3 regions of the Pseudoalteromonas sp. ASV78 genome follow, and region 2 is predicted to be linked to each of the others. Evidence: predicted binding sites of a transcription regulator. Region 2 holds the regulator's gene; each other region holds the start of a gene.

The links. Region 2 encodes MetJ, which represses methionine synthesis genes. Its sites were predicted from a motif close to TAGACGTCTAGACGTCTA; they were not measured.
Region 1: a site for MetJ is predicted at 2,689-2,706, ahead of ACMVDV_RS09700 (methylenetetrahydrofolate reductase). Genes of this name have one in related genera too.
Region 3: a site for MetJ is predicted at 3,026-3,043, ahead of metE (5-methyltetrahydropteroyltriglutamate--homocysteine S-methyltransferase). Genes of this name have one in related genera too.

What each region holds. Positions count from the first base shown of each region.
Region 1 covers NZ_JBLOPA010000001.1:2,142,377-2,147,591, reverse strand. Annotated here, with positions in the region: gene ACMVDV_RS09710 (amidohydrolase family protein) at 1-870, opposite strand, end outside; gene ACMVDV_RS09705 (GIN domain-containing protein) at 893-1,486, opposite strand; gene ACMVDV_RS09700 (methylenetetrahydrofolate reductase) at 1,688-2,644, opposite strand; gene ACMVDV_RS09695 (M16 family metallopeptidase) at 2,903-5,215, shown strand, end outside.
Region 2 covers NZ_JBLOPA010000001.1:2,509,175-2,514,389, forward strand. Annotated here, with positions in the region: gene metL (bifunctional aspartate kinase/homoserine dehydrogenase II) at 1-273, opposite strand, end outside; gene metB (cystathionine gamma-synthase) at 280-1,542, opposite strand; gene metJ (met regulon transcriptional regulator MetJ) at 1,778-2,098, shown strand; gene ACMVDV_RS11420 (malic enzyme-like NAD(P)-binding protein) at 2,195-3,436, opposite strand; gene rpmE (50S ribosomal protein L31) at 3,994-4,206, opposite strand; gene priA (primosomal protein N') at 4,440-5,215, shown strand, end outside.
Region 3 covers NZ_JBLOPA010000001.1:513,776-518,990, reverse strand. Annotated here, with positions in the region: gene ACMVDV_RS02330 (acyloxyacyl hydrolase) at 1-497, shown strand, start outside; gene ACMVDV_RS02325 (DUF2897 family protein) at 550-690, shown strand; gene metE (5-methyltetrahydropteroyltriglutamate--homocysteine S-methyltransferase) at 735-3,008, opposite strand; gene ACMVDV_RS02315 (LysR substrate-binding domain-containing protein) at 3,300-4,187, shown strand; gene ACMVDV_RS02310 (YdcF family protein) at 4,240-5,004, shown strand; gene ACMVDV_RS02305 (Nif3-like dinuclear metal center hexameric protein) at 5,017-5,215, opposite strand, start outside.

The DNA.
Region 1 (5,215 bases), 370 kb from region 2:
AGTCTCTTGGCGAATGATGTTTCCATGTCGAATACCGTGTTCAACACTTGTCACTCCAGTGTTAATCGCTTCGATTGTTTCGTTTTGACCACCGGTGTGTGCTGCGACCCAAAGGCCATTTTTTTCTGCAAGCGAGGTTATAGTAGCCAGTGTTTCCCGAGATATTCGAGGCATTTCAATATCATTAACGCTGTCGGTGTGACCTTGATAAACAACCTTAATACCGTCAATCCCTTGTAACATTAACTGCTCGATTTTTGTCGTGATCTGCTCTGGTGAATCTGACTGAAAAGTCATTTGTTTTAAAACCCAGGCTGGAATGTCTTTACGTTGAGTGGGGTGACCACCTGCAACGGTAAAAATTGGGCCCGCGACAAATAATCGAGGACCAGCTAATTTATCTTGAGACAATGACTTTTTTAAATCAAAGATGGCTGGCGCTATGTCTCCTAGAGAGCGATAACTGGTTACGCCAGCTTGGATTAGGTCTTGTCTAACACTGGGTAAAAAGCGAAGTTGAGCCCAAATTGTATTTAACATGTTGTCATGTTTGGATTGTTCTTTCCCCCCAAAGAAGTGGCCATGCAAATCAATTAGACCAGGCATAATTGACTTTCCTGTGGCGTCAATTATCAGTGTTTTTTCCGTAACATTACAACTTTCTCCAAGACAAGCGATTTTACCATCAGCTACTAATACTCCCGGGTTGCTTATTGCAAACTCTGAGGTGGCGTCAAATAAAGTGCCGCCTTGTATCCACATATTTTGTTGTGGTTTTTCCCAAGTGTACAGGTCGTGTTTATACGCTAACACCAACGCTAAACCAGAACTAATTAAAAATACTAATAGATATGCAAAGAACTTTTTCATAACTTTTCTCCGGCTATTGGTTTTAGTTAAATTTTAATTTGGTGTTGTTCAAAGTACCTCTGGAGCCGTTCGACCGCAGTTGCTGCTGGTAAGCTACTCCACGGATATCAAGGTCACCAGCGCCATTCATTTCTATGTTTGAGTTTTCTACCTGAACGACAAGATTAGCGTTAGCAGTGTCGTTAATTTGTACACTGAGTTGTTTGGCAGTTAAGGATAAGCTTTTGATATCGCCGGATCCTGTGGTCACAACAGAGATTTGATCTGCGACCAATTGGTTTTCGCCTGTTAATGTGGCAGAACCTGAGGTTTTAATGTTTTTTAATTTTTTGTATGTCACGTAAACTTTTACCGACTCCCCACTATGGTAGCCTTGTGTGGTCACGGTTAAGATGCCATTTTCAATGTGTGTGATTACATCTGTTATGGGCATGTCACGGGCGAATACTTTGACTTGTTGATGATCGGATTGAGTGATAAAGACATCAGCAAGTCCACCAACAATAATACTGTCAAAATCTTTGACTTCTCTTATTTCTTGCTGACAGGCAAAGTTGGTACAGCCTGACAAAATAATGGTGAACAAGATTAAAACAACAGTTAGTGAATGATTCATATTAGTCCCTAGCGCTTTATTGATGTGAGCATTATTGAGGAAACGCTAGATGTAAGTAATGGAGTAATGTCATGAATAAACATGACATTTGTCATTTAATTATAAAAATTAGCAGTTTATGAAGTAGTATTCTATGCCGCTTATCATTATTGCCCGAAGCCCGAAGCCCGAACCTCGAACCTAGAACCTAGAACCTTGAACCTAAGCAATCTGCTTTTCAGCTAGGTTTAATTCCATTGTTGCTTTTAATAAACGATAAAGGTTTATTGACGCATCAATTTCTTCTTTACGGTTAGTTAAGCTTTCAATATTTAACCCCAGAGGCACGTCTAAATGAGCGCAACTTTTTAGAATTGAGTCTAAATTTTCGCGGCAAATACGCACCGATTCACTCAATGGGTTTTGTGAATCTAACATCCGCCACTTGGTTGCCTCTGGTACTGAAATACCAAGCCACTGCATAAAATCTAAGGTTTTTTCACTGCCACAGGGGGTAAAGGTTAGGATTATACGTTGTGGCTCTATGCCTTGCGCTTTACAGCTACGTGCATAACTGGTGATCAAATCAATGGTCGCTTGTGCGTTGTAAACTGCCTGTGAGATAAAAAATTGACACCCTTGTGTGGTTTTTTCAAGTAGACGCTCATGCTCGTTACGTTTACTCGCATGGCGCTCAGCAATGGTTACCCCACCTAAAAAGAAGTCATCCGCTTGCTCTGCCAATGTTTTATAGGCATCGGGTAAGTTAAGTTTTATATCGCCTTCAGATGATGGACTACCGACTAACACCACATTTTTTAAATCAAACAGGTTTTTAGTTTCGCTTAACCACTGTTTAAATTCCGCTACTTCGCGCTGCGCGACGCTTTTATACGTGATCACGTCTTGATGCGATAAGCTACGTAATAATCGGCTATATTCACGAGGATCTACAGTTTGCTTAAATGGAAAAGGACGCGGCTTGTCAGTACGGCTGCTTTCATCTTGAATGTCGTAAATAATTACGCCATCGTATTCAATTTCATGTAAACGGTCTAACAGCTTTTGAGCGATTGTTTCAAGCTGCGCTTTATCAGTACCAATACGTGGCGGGGTAGTACCAATTAAGTACACACCTTGATTGGTATCTTCAATTTTCTGTTGTAGTGATAAAGCCATAATCCTCATTCCAGCTAAATTAGTTTCTATAGCAAACAATATAACAGCCATTTAGACGTCTAGATAGATTTTTTTAATGAAACTTTCTCAATAAATATGAATTTATCTCATGTTGTTTTAAGTTGAGCGATGAAAAATACACAACTGTTTACATAAAATGTGCTGCAAGGTCTCTTATCGTGGTCGGCTTTGTTGCATAATCAGTGTAGTAAATAAGTAGTTATAACTAAAAAAATATTCAACTAACAAGGGATAGCAATGAAATTTAAATTATTAGCAACCAGCTTAGCGGTCACGCTTGCGCTGGGCGGCTGTGCGAGTAACAGCGGCTCTAACATGGTCAAAGAAGTTGAGATTGAACAGTCAACGGTTGCCAGCAGCAATGATCGGGTGTTCTCACAGAATTATTTATTAGAAGAGCTTGATAACGGTTTACGCGTTATGGTGGTTAAAACTGATTACCCTGATGTGGTATCACTACAAATTCCGGTGTCAGTTGGTTCTCGTAATGAAGTAGAAGCGGGTAAAACTGGCTTTGCACACTTTTTTGAACACATGATGTTTAAAGGCTCAGAAAAATTCCCGCAAGATGTGTACTCAGACATCCTGAAAAATTCAGGGGTTGATAACCGCGCTTACACTACCAATGATTACACTAATTATCACTTAAACTTTTCCAAGCAGCACCTTGATAAGGTACTTGAAATTGAAGCCGATATTTTTCAAAACCTCACTTACTCAGAAGAGCAATTCCGTACCGAAGCGCTTACTGTAAAAGGCGAATACCTTAAAAACAATGCCAGCCCAATTCGTAAGTTGCTTTCAGCCGTGCGTAATGAAGCATTTGAAAAACATACCTATAAACACACCACCATGGGCTTTTTTGAAGATATTGAAGCCATGCCTGAGCAAATGGCGTACGGTAAAGAGTTTTTTGAAAAGTTCTATAAACCTGAATATGTATCGTTAGTAATTGTCGGTGATGTCGATCCGCAAGCAACTATGGCAATGGTGAAAAAGCATTGGGGCCAATGGCAAAAAGGCGATTATGTTGCTGATATTCCAACCGAGCCTAAACAACAAGCAGCCAAATACGTGCATGAGCAAAACGAAGGACTACCAGGGCATTGGTTATTGGTTTCATACAAAGGTACTGCTTGGCAGCCGAAACAAAAAGACCGCGCAGCGCTTGATTTACTATCACAGCTTTATTTCTCAAACAACTCTGACTTATACCAAGAGCTAGTGGTTGATAAGCAAATCGCCAGCCAAATGTTTAGCTATAACCCAGATACTAAAGATCCGGGCTTATTGCATGTTTTTGTCAAAGTTGAAAATGAAGCTGATTTAGCGGTAGCGCGTGATGCCATCAATAACACCTATGCAAAAGCACGCACTGAGCTGGTTGATAGCCAAAAATTAGCCGATTTAAAGTCAAATCTAAAATACAGCTTTATTAACGGTTTAGACTCATCGCAAGCAATTGCGTCAACCCTTGCCAGTTATATGCATTTTGAGCGCGACCCAGAAGTCGTCAATCAATTATATGCAACGGCAGACAGCATCAGCGCGCAAGATATTCAAGATATTGCTAATAAGTACTTTGTCGATAGCAGCCGAACTACCGTGACTATGTCGGCGCTTGATAAAATCGCTGGCTTTGAGCAAGAAGTTGATTTAAATAGCCTCGTTGCTAGCAAGCACACAGTGCAACAGCGTCACTTTAAAGTGCTTGATAAAACCAACAGCTCACCGTTGATTGATATTAATTGGCTATTCCATACTGGTGCGGCGGCGGATCCTAAAGGTCAAAAAGGCGTGGCTGCGCTAACCGCTGCCATGCTTGCGCAAGGTGGCTCGCAGTCGAAGAGCTATAACGATATCAAAAAAGCACTGTATCCACTGGCAGGTAGCTTTGGCTATCAAATTGATAAAGAAATGATTTCTTTACAAGGGCGAGTCCATAAAGACAATGCAGCACAATGGTACGCATTAGTTAGTGAGCAGTTACTTAATCCGGGCTTTAGAGAAGATGACTTTAAACGTTTGAAAAAAGAGCTGATCGACGGTATTAAATCAGGCCTTAAAGCATCTAATGATGAAGAGTTAGGTAAAGAAGTGCTTTATCATAAGTTGTATCAAGGTCACCCGTATGAAAGCTACAATTATGGTGATTTATCCGATTTAGAAGCGCTGACCTTAGATGATGTCAAAGCCTTCTACGCTAAAGAATTTACGCAAGCTAAGCTAACAGTCGGTTTAATTGGTGCGGTGCCTGAGTCACTAAAAGCTACCATGTTTGCTGATTTAAGCGAGCTGCCAAAAGGCCAGCAAAGCCGTTTATCAATCCCTGATGCGCCAGTGCTGAAAGGTCACCATGCAACGATTGTCGAGAAATCAGCGCAATCAACAGCGGTATCATTTGGTTTCCCAATCGATACTATTCGTAGTAGCGCAGACTGGACGGCACTGTGGTTAGTGCGTTCATACTTTGGTGAACACCGCAGTTCAAATGCATACCTTTATGAGCGTATTCGTCAAACGCGCGGTATGAACTACGGCGATTACGCT
Region 2 (5,215 bases):
TAATGCTGCGTGTCGCGCCGTAGGGCTTAACAATTGCTCAATCAAAGTACGTTGGTGGTTATCGAGCTGCAGTAAAATATCGCTCACCGCTTGTTGATCACCTTGTTGGTAGCTTTGCCACAGCTTAACTAACGTATTGGTGGTTTTACCGGCGGCAGAAACTACCACACAGTCACCCGCTTCAGTATGCGCTAAAATAATATTGGCAACGGCCTGATAACGCTCGGCTGAGCTTAAGCTAGAGCCACCAAATTTATGAACTATATTTACCATTTTCTATTACCACAAAGCCGTATGTGCTGGAGTCAGCTTAAATGAGCTTGATTGCTCTTTATCTTGTTGTTGCGAAACCGGTGTTGCTGTAGTTGCTGCATGCAGGCCTTGGCCCGGTTTCACTTTATTAAATACGCGATCTAAATCAGCCAGCAAATCTTTTGCGTCTTCAATACCGACCGAAATACGGATCAAAGTATCACCTACTCCGGCCGCTAAACGCGCGGTTGCTTCCATTCCAGCATGCGTCATGGTTGCTGGGTGGCAAATTAAACTCTCTACGCCACCTAATGATTCCGCTAAGCTGAATTCTTCAAGGCTAGTTAAAAATGCCGCGGCATCGTTAACATCACCTTTAATATCAAAGCTTACCATACCACCAAAGCCTCGTTGTTGTTGTTTTGCCAACTCATGTTGCGGGTGAGACTCAAGGCCAGGGTAATATACTTGGCTCACATAAGGCGAGTTTTCTAAATACAGGGCAATAATAAAGGCATTTTCTTGATGCTGACGCAGGCGGACATTCAACGTACGTAGGCCACGTAAGGTTAAATAGCTATCAAACGGTGCGCCGGTAATACCAATATTATTAGCCCACCATGCAAGCTCATCACCTAACTGTTGCGTTGCGGCAATCACAGCCCCACCCACTACATCGGAATGGCCATTAATATATTTAGTGGTTGAATGCACCACAATATCAACACCAAATTCAATGGGATTTTGTAACGCAGGTGACAAAAAGGTATTATCAGCGCCGACTAACGCACCGCACTGCTTTGCAATAGTGGTGATCGCTTTAATATCAGTTAAGCGTAAAATTGGATTACTTGGGGTTTCAATCCAAATGAGTTTTGGTTTGATCTCAAGAATTTTTTGATGGTTTTCAGCTTTAGTTAAATCTAAAACCACTAATTTTAATAGCCCGCGCTTTTCAAGCGAAGTAAATAAACGGTAACTGCCGCCATAACAATCATGTGGGATCACTAAAGTATCGTCACTGTTTAGCAGCTGAGTAGCTAAATGCACCGCAGCCATACCGGTTGCAGTGATTATACCCTTGGCGCCGCCTTCAAGTTTTGCAAGAGTTTCGGCTAAGATATCTCGATTTGGGTTACCGCTGCGGCCATAATCATATTGGCGCTTGGTATCAAAATCAGCAAATGAGTAGGTGGTCGATAAATGAATGGGAGGCACAACGGCGCCATGCTGTTTATCTGCATCAATGCCATTACGCACTGCAATAGTTGCTTTGTTCTTTTGACTCATAACGTCACCTACAATTAAATGGATGTTTAGACGTCTAAAAGGTTAGAGGATCGGATTTAATAAGTCAAAGCATTTATGCTGTTTTAGCTGCAACTATGGCAGTAAAAACATTTAAGTTGCTAGATGGCTAAATAACTAGTATTTGACTATCTTATTTAAAACGATAGAATTTCGGCATCTTTGCGCAGCAAAAGGTCGCGCAAACAATTAACAACCTGAGGCAACGACACATCCTATGGCTAAATGGAATGGTGAATATATTCACCCATACGCAGAACACGGGAAAAAATCAGAACAAGTTAAAAAGATCACCGTTTCGATCCCGTTAAATGTATTAAAAGTTTTAACTGATGAGCGTACTCGCCGTCAAATTAACAATCTTCGCCATGCAACAAATAGCGAACTGCTTTGTGAAGCATTTTTACACGCATTTACTGGCCAACCATTGCCAAACGATGAAGACTTACGTAAAGATAATCCAGAGAAAGTACCTGAAGAAGTGAAGAAAATCATGCTTGAGATGGGCTTAGAAGTGCCAATCCTCAACGAAGATTAAAAAAATATACTTCAGGAATTGTATACAAAAAAACCTCAGCGACTTACGTTACTGAGGTTTTTTATTATTGTGCCATTACAAATTGCAGCTGAGCAGCTACTCCATGTAGTTTTCCGGCATATCAATTTGTGCAACACCAGAGTCAATTGCCGCTTGCGCTACAGCTTTAGCTATACGCGGTAATAAACGCGGATCCATCGGTTTTGGAATAATATACTGCGCACCAAATTCAAGCTTATCAACACCCGCCGCTTTTAATACTTCTGCAGGTACTGGCTCTTTGGCAATGCTACGAATAGCGTCAACTGCGGCAATTTTCATTTCATCATTAATTTTACTGGCGCGTACATCTAACGCACCACGGAAAATAAATGGGAAACACAATACGTTATTTACTTGGTTTGGATAATCAGAACGACCCGTCGCCATAATTAAATCATTACGCGCACCGTGAGCAAGCTCAGGTGATATTTCTGGATCTGGGTTCGAACAAGCAAACACCACGGGTTTATCAGCCATCAATTTAAGATCTTCAGGGGCCAATAAGTTTGGCCCAGATACACCGACAAAGACATCGGCATCAGCAATCACATCTTGCAAGGTACGCTTATCGGTATTGTTAGCAAACAACTGCTTATATTCGTTTAAATCATCACGGCGAGTATGGATCACCCCTTTACGATCTAGCATATAAATATGTTCGCGTAGTGCGCCACACTTGATCAGCAGTTCCATACATGCAACCGCAGCGGCGCCCGCACCTAAGCACACGATAATCGCATCTTCAATATCTTTACCTTGCACTTCTAGTGCGTTGATCATGCCTGCTGCCGTGACGATTGCAGTACCATGTTGGTCATCGTGGAACACCGGAATACTACAACGTTCAATCAATGCTTTTTCGATTTCAAAACACTCTGGTGCTTTAATATCTTCTAAGTTAATACCACCAAACGTATCTGCGATGTTTGCCACCGTATTGATAAAGTCTTCCGTGGTATTGTGTTTCACTTCGATATCAATCGAATCAAGGCCTGCAAAGCGCTTAAATAATAACGCTTTACCTTCCATAACTGGTTTAGACGCCAATGGCCCTAAGTTACCTAAACCTAAGATTGCGGTACCGTTAGTAATAACCGCAACCATATTACCTTTACCTGTGTATTTATAGGCATTAGCAGGATCAGCAGCGATTTCACGTACAGGTTCTGCAACACCGGGGCTATATGCTAAAGCGAGATCTTGGACTGTTTCAGCCGGCTTAGTAAGCTCGACACTGATTTTTCCTGGAACGGGATGCGAATGGTAATGTAAAGCTTGTTCACGAAAATCTGACATAACGCGATTTTATCCTGCAAGTAAGTTAAGTTGAAAGTGAGAGTAAGCAGTTCTTATAGGGAACGATACCTATATTATAATTAAATTCAAGCAATATCAGGTCTATCCTGTTATATGCTATATCCGTTAATTTTATGCGTTTTATCGTCAAGTTTTGCAAAAAAACTGCAATTTAAAGCGATAAAAACAGCATAAAGCATCAAAAAACCCAACCAAAAATGCTTGTTAAGTGAATATTTAAAGCAAAAACTATAAGCAAAAGCAGATATTCACATAAGTGAGACGTTAGCAACATTTAGCAGCATAAAGGCTAACTTTATCGACAAAAACATTTAATCTAGCGTTTTAATACGATAATCAATATAGAGAATAAATCACGATTTGTCTGTTATTTGCTCGCTATACTGGGTATAAAAATGGGAAATAGTCACACTATAATGAATGCATGAAGTAACCCTAAATAAGCAGGCATTAAGCGCAAGATGGGCGCCGTTTTTATAAATTACAGGCATAAAAAAAAGCACCCTAAGGTGCTTTTTCCGACAAAACAACAAGAATTACTTGCTGCTAAGTGAACCGAAACGCTTGTTAAAGCGATCAACACGGCCACCAGTGTCTAAAACTTTTTGCTTACCAGTGTAAAACGGGTGACACGCAGAACATACGTCTAAGTGAATGTCTTTACACAGTGTAGAACTAGTTTCGAATTTATTTCCGCATGAACATGATGCTGAAATTACTTCGTACTTAGGGTGAATACCTTCTTTCATAGAAACCTCTAGTTAAGGCCGCATCGCTCTCCAAACCCGAAGTCTGGCACCATACGTCGTTAAAACAAATTATTTAGGACGCGTATTCTATGCAACAACCCCGCTTGCTACAAGCTTTAAATACCGTTTTTGCTAATAAAATAACCAAAAACTGTAAAGCCGAGATTCGCTGCTAGGTTTTTAGCTGTAATTTTAGTACATTAACTTCCTTGCTAGTTACTGTTTGGGTTGTTATGAGTTTTGTTGAAGTTGCTATAAAAGTTCCGTTGCAGCGCACCTTTGATTATCGTATCCCAGCGCAACTGAGCGGTTTATCAACACCACCTCAGGTTGGTGCAAGAGTCATGGTCCCGTTTGGCAATCAGCGTAAAGTTGCTGTGGTATTGGCTTTAAAAACACACAGCGACGTGCCCGCCGACAAACTCAAAGACATGTTTGAAGTCATTGACGATGAACCTATTTTATCACCGCAACATATCGAGTTATTGCGCTTTACTGCTCGTTATTACTGCTACCCGTTAGGCGAAACTATTCATATTGCCCTGCCTAGCGCACTACGCCAAGGGTTATGCCCTGATAAAAGCAGTATCAATATGGTGGCACTCACCGACAAAGGAGCCAAGCTGCCGTCATTAAAAGCAAAAAGCCAGTTAAACTTGCTTAAGCAGTTGGCCGAATCGGGGAAATCGTCTTTAACAGAATTAAAAGCGCTGGGGTTTAGTAAAAAAACCATCGACAGCCTACTGAATAAAGCACTGATCAGCCAAACCATCGAACACGACAATCAATGGCAGCAACAAACACCCACGGTGAGCACTAAACCGACGTTAAATAAAGAACAAGCGGTTGCCTGCAGCACAATTAATCAAGCGCAAGGCTTTAATAGCTTTTTACTTGAAGGCGTCACTGGTAGCGGTAAAACCGAAGTCTATTTACAGTGCCTTGAAGACGTTTTAAAACGTGGTGAGCAAGCGTTAGTACTGGTACCTGAAATAGGCCTTACACCGCA
Region 3 (5,215 bases), 2.0 Mb from region 2:
TGTTCAGCGGTCTATCTTATGGCGCCTCCTATACACTTTCTCCCCACGGTTATGCCATTGATTACATCCAAGGTGAAGGTGATGTCAAAGGGTTAAAATTAGCATACCAGTACCATCCAGAGTCCCTACAATCGCTGTTTAAAAACACCCATATTTACTTAGAATCAAGTATTAATCTTTGGCAATATGGTGCTAAAAACAGCCATCAGACCAATACCGTGCTTGCTTTGTCGCCGGTATTTCAATACCCAATCGGATCAGTAGCAAACATACCACTGTATTTCGAAGCTGGAATTGGTGTTTCATTAATTAATGACACTCACTTTGCAGGTAAAAACGTGAGTACCCACTACCAATTTGAAGACCGTCTAGGCTTTGTTGCTGACTTTGGAAAAACCAAGGCCGCACTACGCTATTTACATTATTCAAATGCGGGATTTAAAAGCCCAAACCCTGGCCTTGACTTTATTTCGCTGTCGTTAGCTAGGCGTTTTTAAAGTGTATAATAGCTGCTAAACTCAGTGAAAATTAATTGGTCATTAAAAAATCATGCAAATTTGGCAAGTCCTTATTATCATTGTTGTGTTGGCAGTTATTATCGGCAATATCATGCTATTAAAGCACTCAGCAAACATTGGTTTTAAAGCCCAGGATAAAAAAACAGACACCAGAGCGCAAAAAAAGCCCTAACCTAGTTTAGTTAGGGCTTTGCATCGTAGGGGATGTTCTTTAATTTAGGTAAGCTCTTTTCTGAGTTCTTTAGTTGCTTTAACCATGTTATCAAGTGCTTGACGCGTTTCTTCCCAGCCACGGGTTTTCAAACCACAGTCTGGATTAACCCATAAGCGCTGGACAGGTATTTTTCGCGCTGCTTTGTGGATCAAGGCTTTTATCCATGCAATGTCGGGCACATTCGGTGTGTGAATATCATACACCCCAGGACCAATATCATTCGGGTATGCAAAATCCTCAAATGCTGCAAGTAACTCCATGTTTGAACGCGACGTTTCAATGGTGATCACATCAGCATCCATATCTGCAATCGCAGCAATGATGTCATTAAACTCGGCGTAGCACATATGCGTATGAATTTGCGTTTCATCTTTCACACCGCTGGCAGACACCCTAAATGCATACGCAGCCCATTCCAAGTATGCTTGCCATTGGCTGGCTTTTAGCGGCATGCCTTCACGAAATGCAGGTTCATCAATTTGAATGATTTCAATACCCGCATTTTGCAGATCAACCACTTCATCGCGAAGTGCAAGTGCTATTTGATTAGCTATGGTTGGCTTATCTAAATCATCACGAATGAATGACCAAAACAGAATCGTCACAGGGCCTGTGAGCATGCCTTTCATTTTCTTGTCAGTCAGCGATTGCGCATATTTACTCCACTCAACCGTCATTGGCTGTTCACGTGAGACATCGCCCCAAATGACTGGCGGTTTCACACAGCGTGAGCCGTAACTTTGTACCCAACCAAATTGAGTAAAAGCAAAGCCTTCAAAGAGCTCTCCAAAATACTCAACCATGTCGTTACGCTCAGCTTCTCCGTGCACTAATACATCAAGATCGAGCGCTTCTTGCTCTTCAACCGCGTAACGAATTTCTGCCGCCATTTGCGATTGGTATTGTGCAGCGGATAACTCCCCGGCTTTAAAATCACGTCGGGCTTTACGAATAGCCTGCGTTTGCGGGAACGACCCTATCGTTGTGGTTGGTAATAACGGCAAGTCAAGCGCCGCATGTTGCTTTTCGATACGCTGAGCAAATACGCTGTTGCGCTCACCATCTGTTGCCGTTAATGCACTGACACGTTGCTGCACAGCAAGATTATTCACCCGTTTTGACGTTAAACGTGCTTTAACTGGTGCGCAGTAGCTTTGCAACGCGCTGACATCATTACTTGCAAGTGCCGCTTTTAGTAATGCCAGTTCTTGGCCTTTTTGTTTCGCGAATGCAAGCCACGAACGCAGCTCATCATCAAGCTGTTGCTCTTGGTCTAAATCCACTGGGGTATGTAATAACGAACACGACGGCGCAAGCCATAAGTTATCAGCACGCTTTGCAGCAATGTCTTTTACATTTGCATAGACAACTTCTAAGTCAGCGCGCCATATATTACGACCGTTGATAACACCAAGCGACAGCACTTGTGATGGGCTTAATAGCGAATCAAGCGTTGTCACATCTACATCGCTTGCAACACAGTCAAAGTGCACACCATCAACTGGGTAGTCAGCAATATCGTTATAATAAGCAGTTACTGAGTCAAAATAACTGGCAAGTAGCAACTTTACACCTTGTCCGGCTAATGCATTTAAGCTCGTTTTTAATGCATTGCGATAATCTTGTGCGAGTTCAAGGCCCAAAATAGGCTCGTCAATTTGTACCCACGCAACCCCTTGCGCAGCAAGTTTAGCTAATACCTGTTGATAAACGGGCAGTAGCTTTTCAAGTAAACTTAATTTATCAAACTCTTTACCTGCACATTTAGCTAAATAAAGGTAACTGACAGGGCCCAATAACACCGCTTTTGCTTGATGACCTAATTTTTGTGCTTGGGCAACGTGTTCAAATAACTCGTTCCAAGTTAATTGAAACTGCTGATCACTGCTAAGCTCAGGCACAATATAATGGTAGTTAGTGTTAAACCACTTAGTCATCTCGCTGGCTGCACATGCACAACCTGTTGGTGCGCGGCCACGACCAATACCAAACAAGGTATCCAGATCCACGCTGCCATCCGCTGTTTGATGACGCTCAGGGATAGCACCAACTAATAAACTGGTAGCCAGTACATGGTCGTACCAAGCAAAGTCGCCCACCGGTAATAAATCAATACCAGCATCAGCCTGCAGTGCCCAATTTTCTGCGCGGATCGCCTCACCTTGCGCTAATAGCTCTGCTTGAGTGATGTTACCTGCCCAATATGATTCAACTGCAAATTTCAATTCGCGCTTTTTACCTATTCGCGGAAAGCCTAAGTTATGTAATTGTGCCATATGCTCTAATCTCTATTTAGCTGTTTAGATGGCTAAAATCTACACTCGTAATTGCAATCGTACAATTGATGCTTTCTCAGTTCTAACGTGAGGTAAATTCATGGAAATAATTTTAATAATCTAAAAAAATACAATGACAACGCTGTCAAATTTAGTGCTATTAGTGAACTTGTAAACTTTACGTGAAAAAATGACGTTATTTAGCCATCTAGACGTTGAAGCGCCTTTAATAAAAGCGTATTATGTCTGCAATCTGAGTTCGGCTCACTTTTACCATGAGAATTATTAAAGATGATTGATGTAAAACATTTGAAAACCATCGCAACCTTGAAAGAAACCGGTTCTTTGGTGAATACTGCGCGGGAATTATTTTTGACTCAATCTGCTTTATCACATCAAATCAAAGATTTAGAAAACAAGCTTGATTGCCAACTATTTGAACGTAAAACTCAACCGGTACGTTTTACTCCGCAAGGTATGCTATTGCTAGAACTTGCAAACGAAGTACTGCCTCGCGTTGAGGCGACTAAGTGTCGTTTGAAAGAAAGTCTTAACCAACCAATCTCACAATTACGCCTAAGTGTAGAATGCCACGCCTGTTTTCATTGGTTACTACCGACGATTAAAGAATTCAATAACTTTTGGCCAGATATTAAAGTGGATTACGAGCGCGGCTTTAGTTATGACGCTATACCCGATCTGCTCAGCGATGAACTGGACTTAGTATTAACCTCAGATATTCGTGAGCCAGATAAACTTGAATACGCACATTTATTTGATTTTAAACTTAAGCTCATTGTTGCCCCTGATCATGAACTGGCAAAAAAAGCCTATGTCACAGCCCTTGATCTAAAAAACGAAACCATTATTTCGTATCCTATTCCTCGTGAACGTCAGGATATATTTAAGCATTTCATTCAAAATGCACGCTATGACGGTACTTTAAAAACGGTTGATCAAGGCTTATTAATTTTTCAACTTGTAAGCGCGGGAATGGGCGTTGCGGCATTACCAGATTGGTTGGTCACACCTTATGAAAGCCAAGGACTGATAAAATCAATTCCGTTGGGTGCGCTGGGCTTAACACGGCCGATGTATTTAGCGATGAAAAAGAATATGAAAGACAATCCAGTCTATCGCCACTTTTTAAATACCTGTAAGTTAAATAACGGTCGATAAAATAACAGTAACCCAGTAGCATACAAAAAACCCTTTTATGTGTGCTACTGTAATGTTTGAATTAAAAAAAATCCTCGGCGCAATGCTTATGCCATTACCATTATTGGGAATACTGTGCTTTATCGCTCTGGTTATCGCGCTGCGCACCAATAAGCTCAGCGCGTATATTGGTATCTTCGCAATCAGCTTTTTACTGCTGGTCAGCACCCCATTTATTGGCCAACAAATAATAGATCCAAGTTCGCAATTAAAATACACCTTTCACTCAAATCAGCAGCCAGCACTCGATAAAATAGTGGTACTTGGTTGCGACGTAAATCCCAACCCACAACTTAGTGCCAATAGTCAGCTCGGTAATTGTGCTAAAAGTCGCTTAGTTGAAGGCCTGCGGTTAGCCAACATTTACCCTAATGCACAACTTATTGTTTCAGGCGGCGGCTATGCAAAAGTCACCAATAGTAGCTTGATGCAACAAACAGCCATCAGTTTAGGAATGGATGCGGCGCGCATCAAACAAAACCCCGCAGCCATGGATACCGCCGACGAAGCACGGCTTTTAGCACCCACCCTAGTTGATTTTAAAGTGGCACTGGTCACCTCAGCCAGTCATATGGCACGGGCAAGCGATTTATTTAATGCTCAAGGTGTTGACGTGATCCCTGCCGCTACGGATTTTTATGATTTCTCCGCCTGGCCTACTCACAAACAATATATTCCAAATGTAGAAGTGCTCAAGGCCGTTACCAGTTATTGGCATGAAGTACTAGGAAGTGCGTGGATAAACGTGCGCCGCTGGATTGATCCAGAAGCGCTCTAAATCAAGTTCAGGTTACACTGGGTTATCTATATCAATAAAGGTTACATCAAAACCATGTTGCTCAGCCAATAACTCACCGAGTGCTTTTATACCATAACGCTCGGTGGCGTGATGGCCTGCGGCAAAAAAATCAATATGCTGTTCTCGGGAGCTATGGATGGTTTGCTCTGATGCCTCGCCAGTTAGGTATGCATCTATGCCTTGGCTTGCC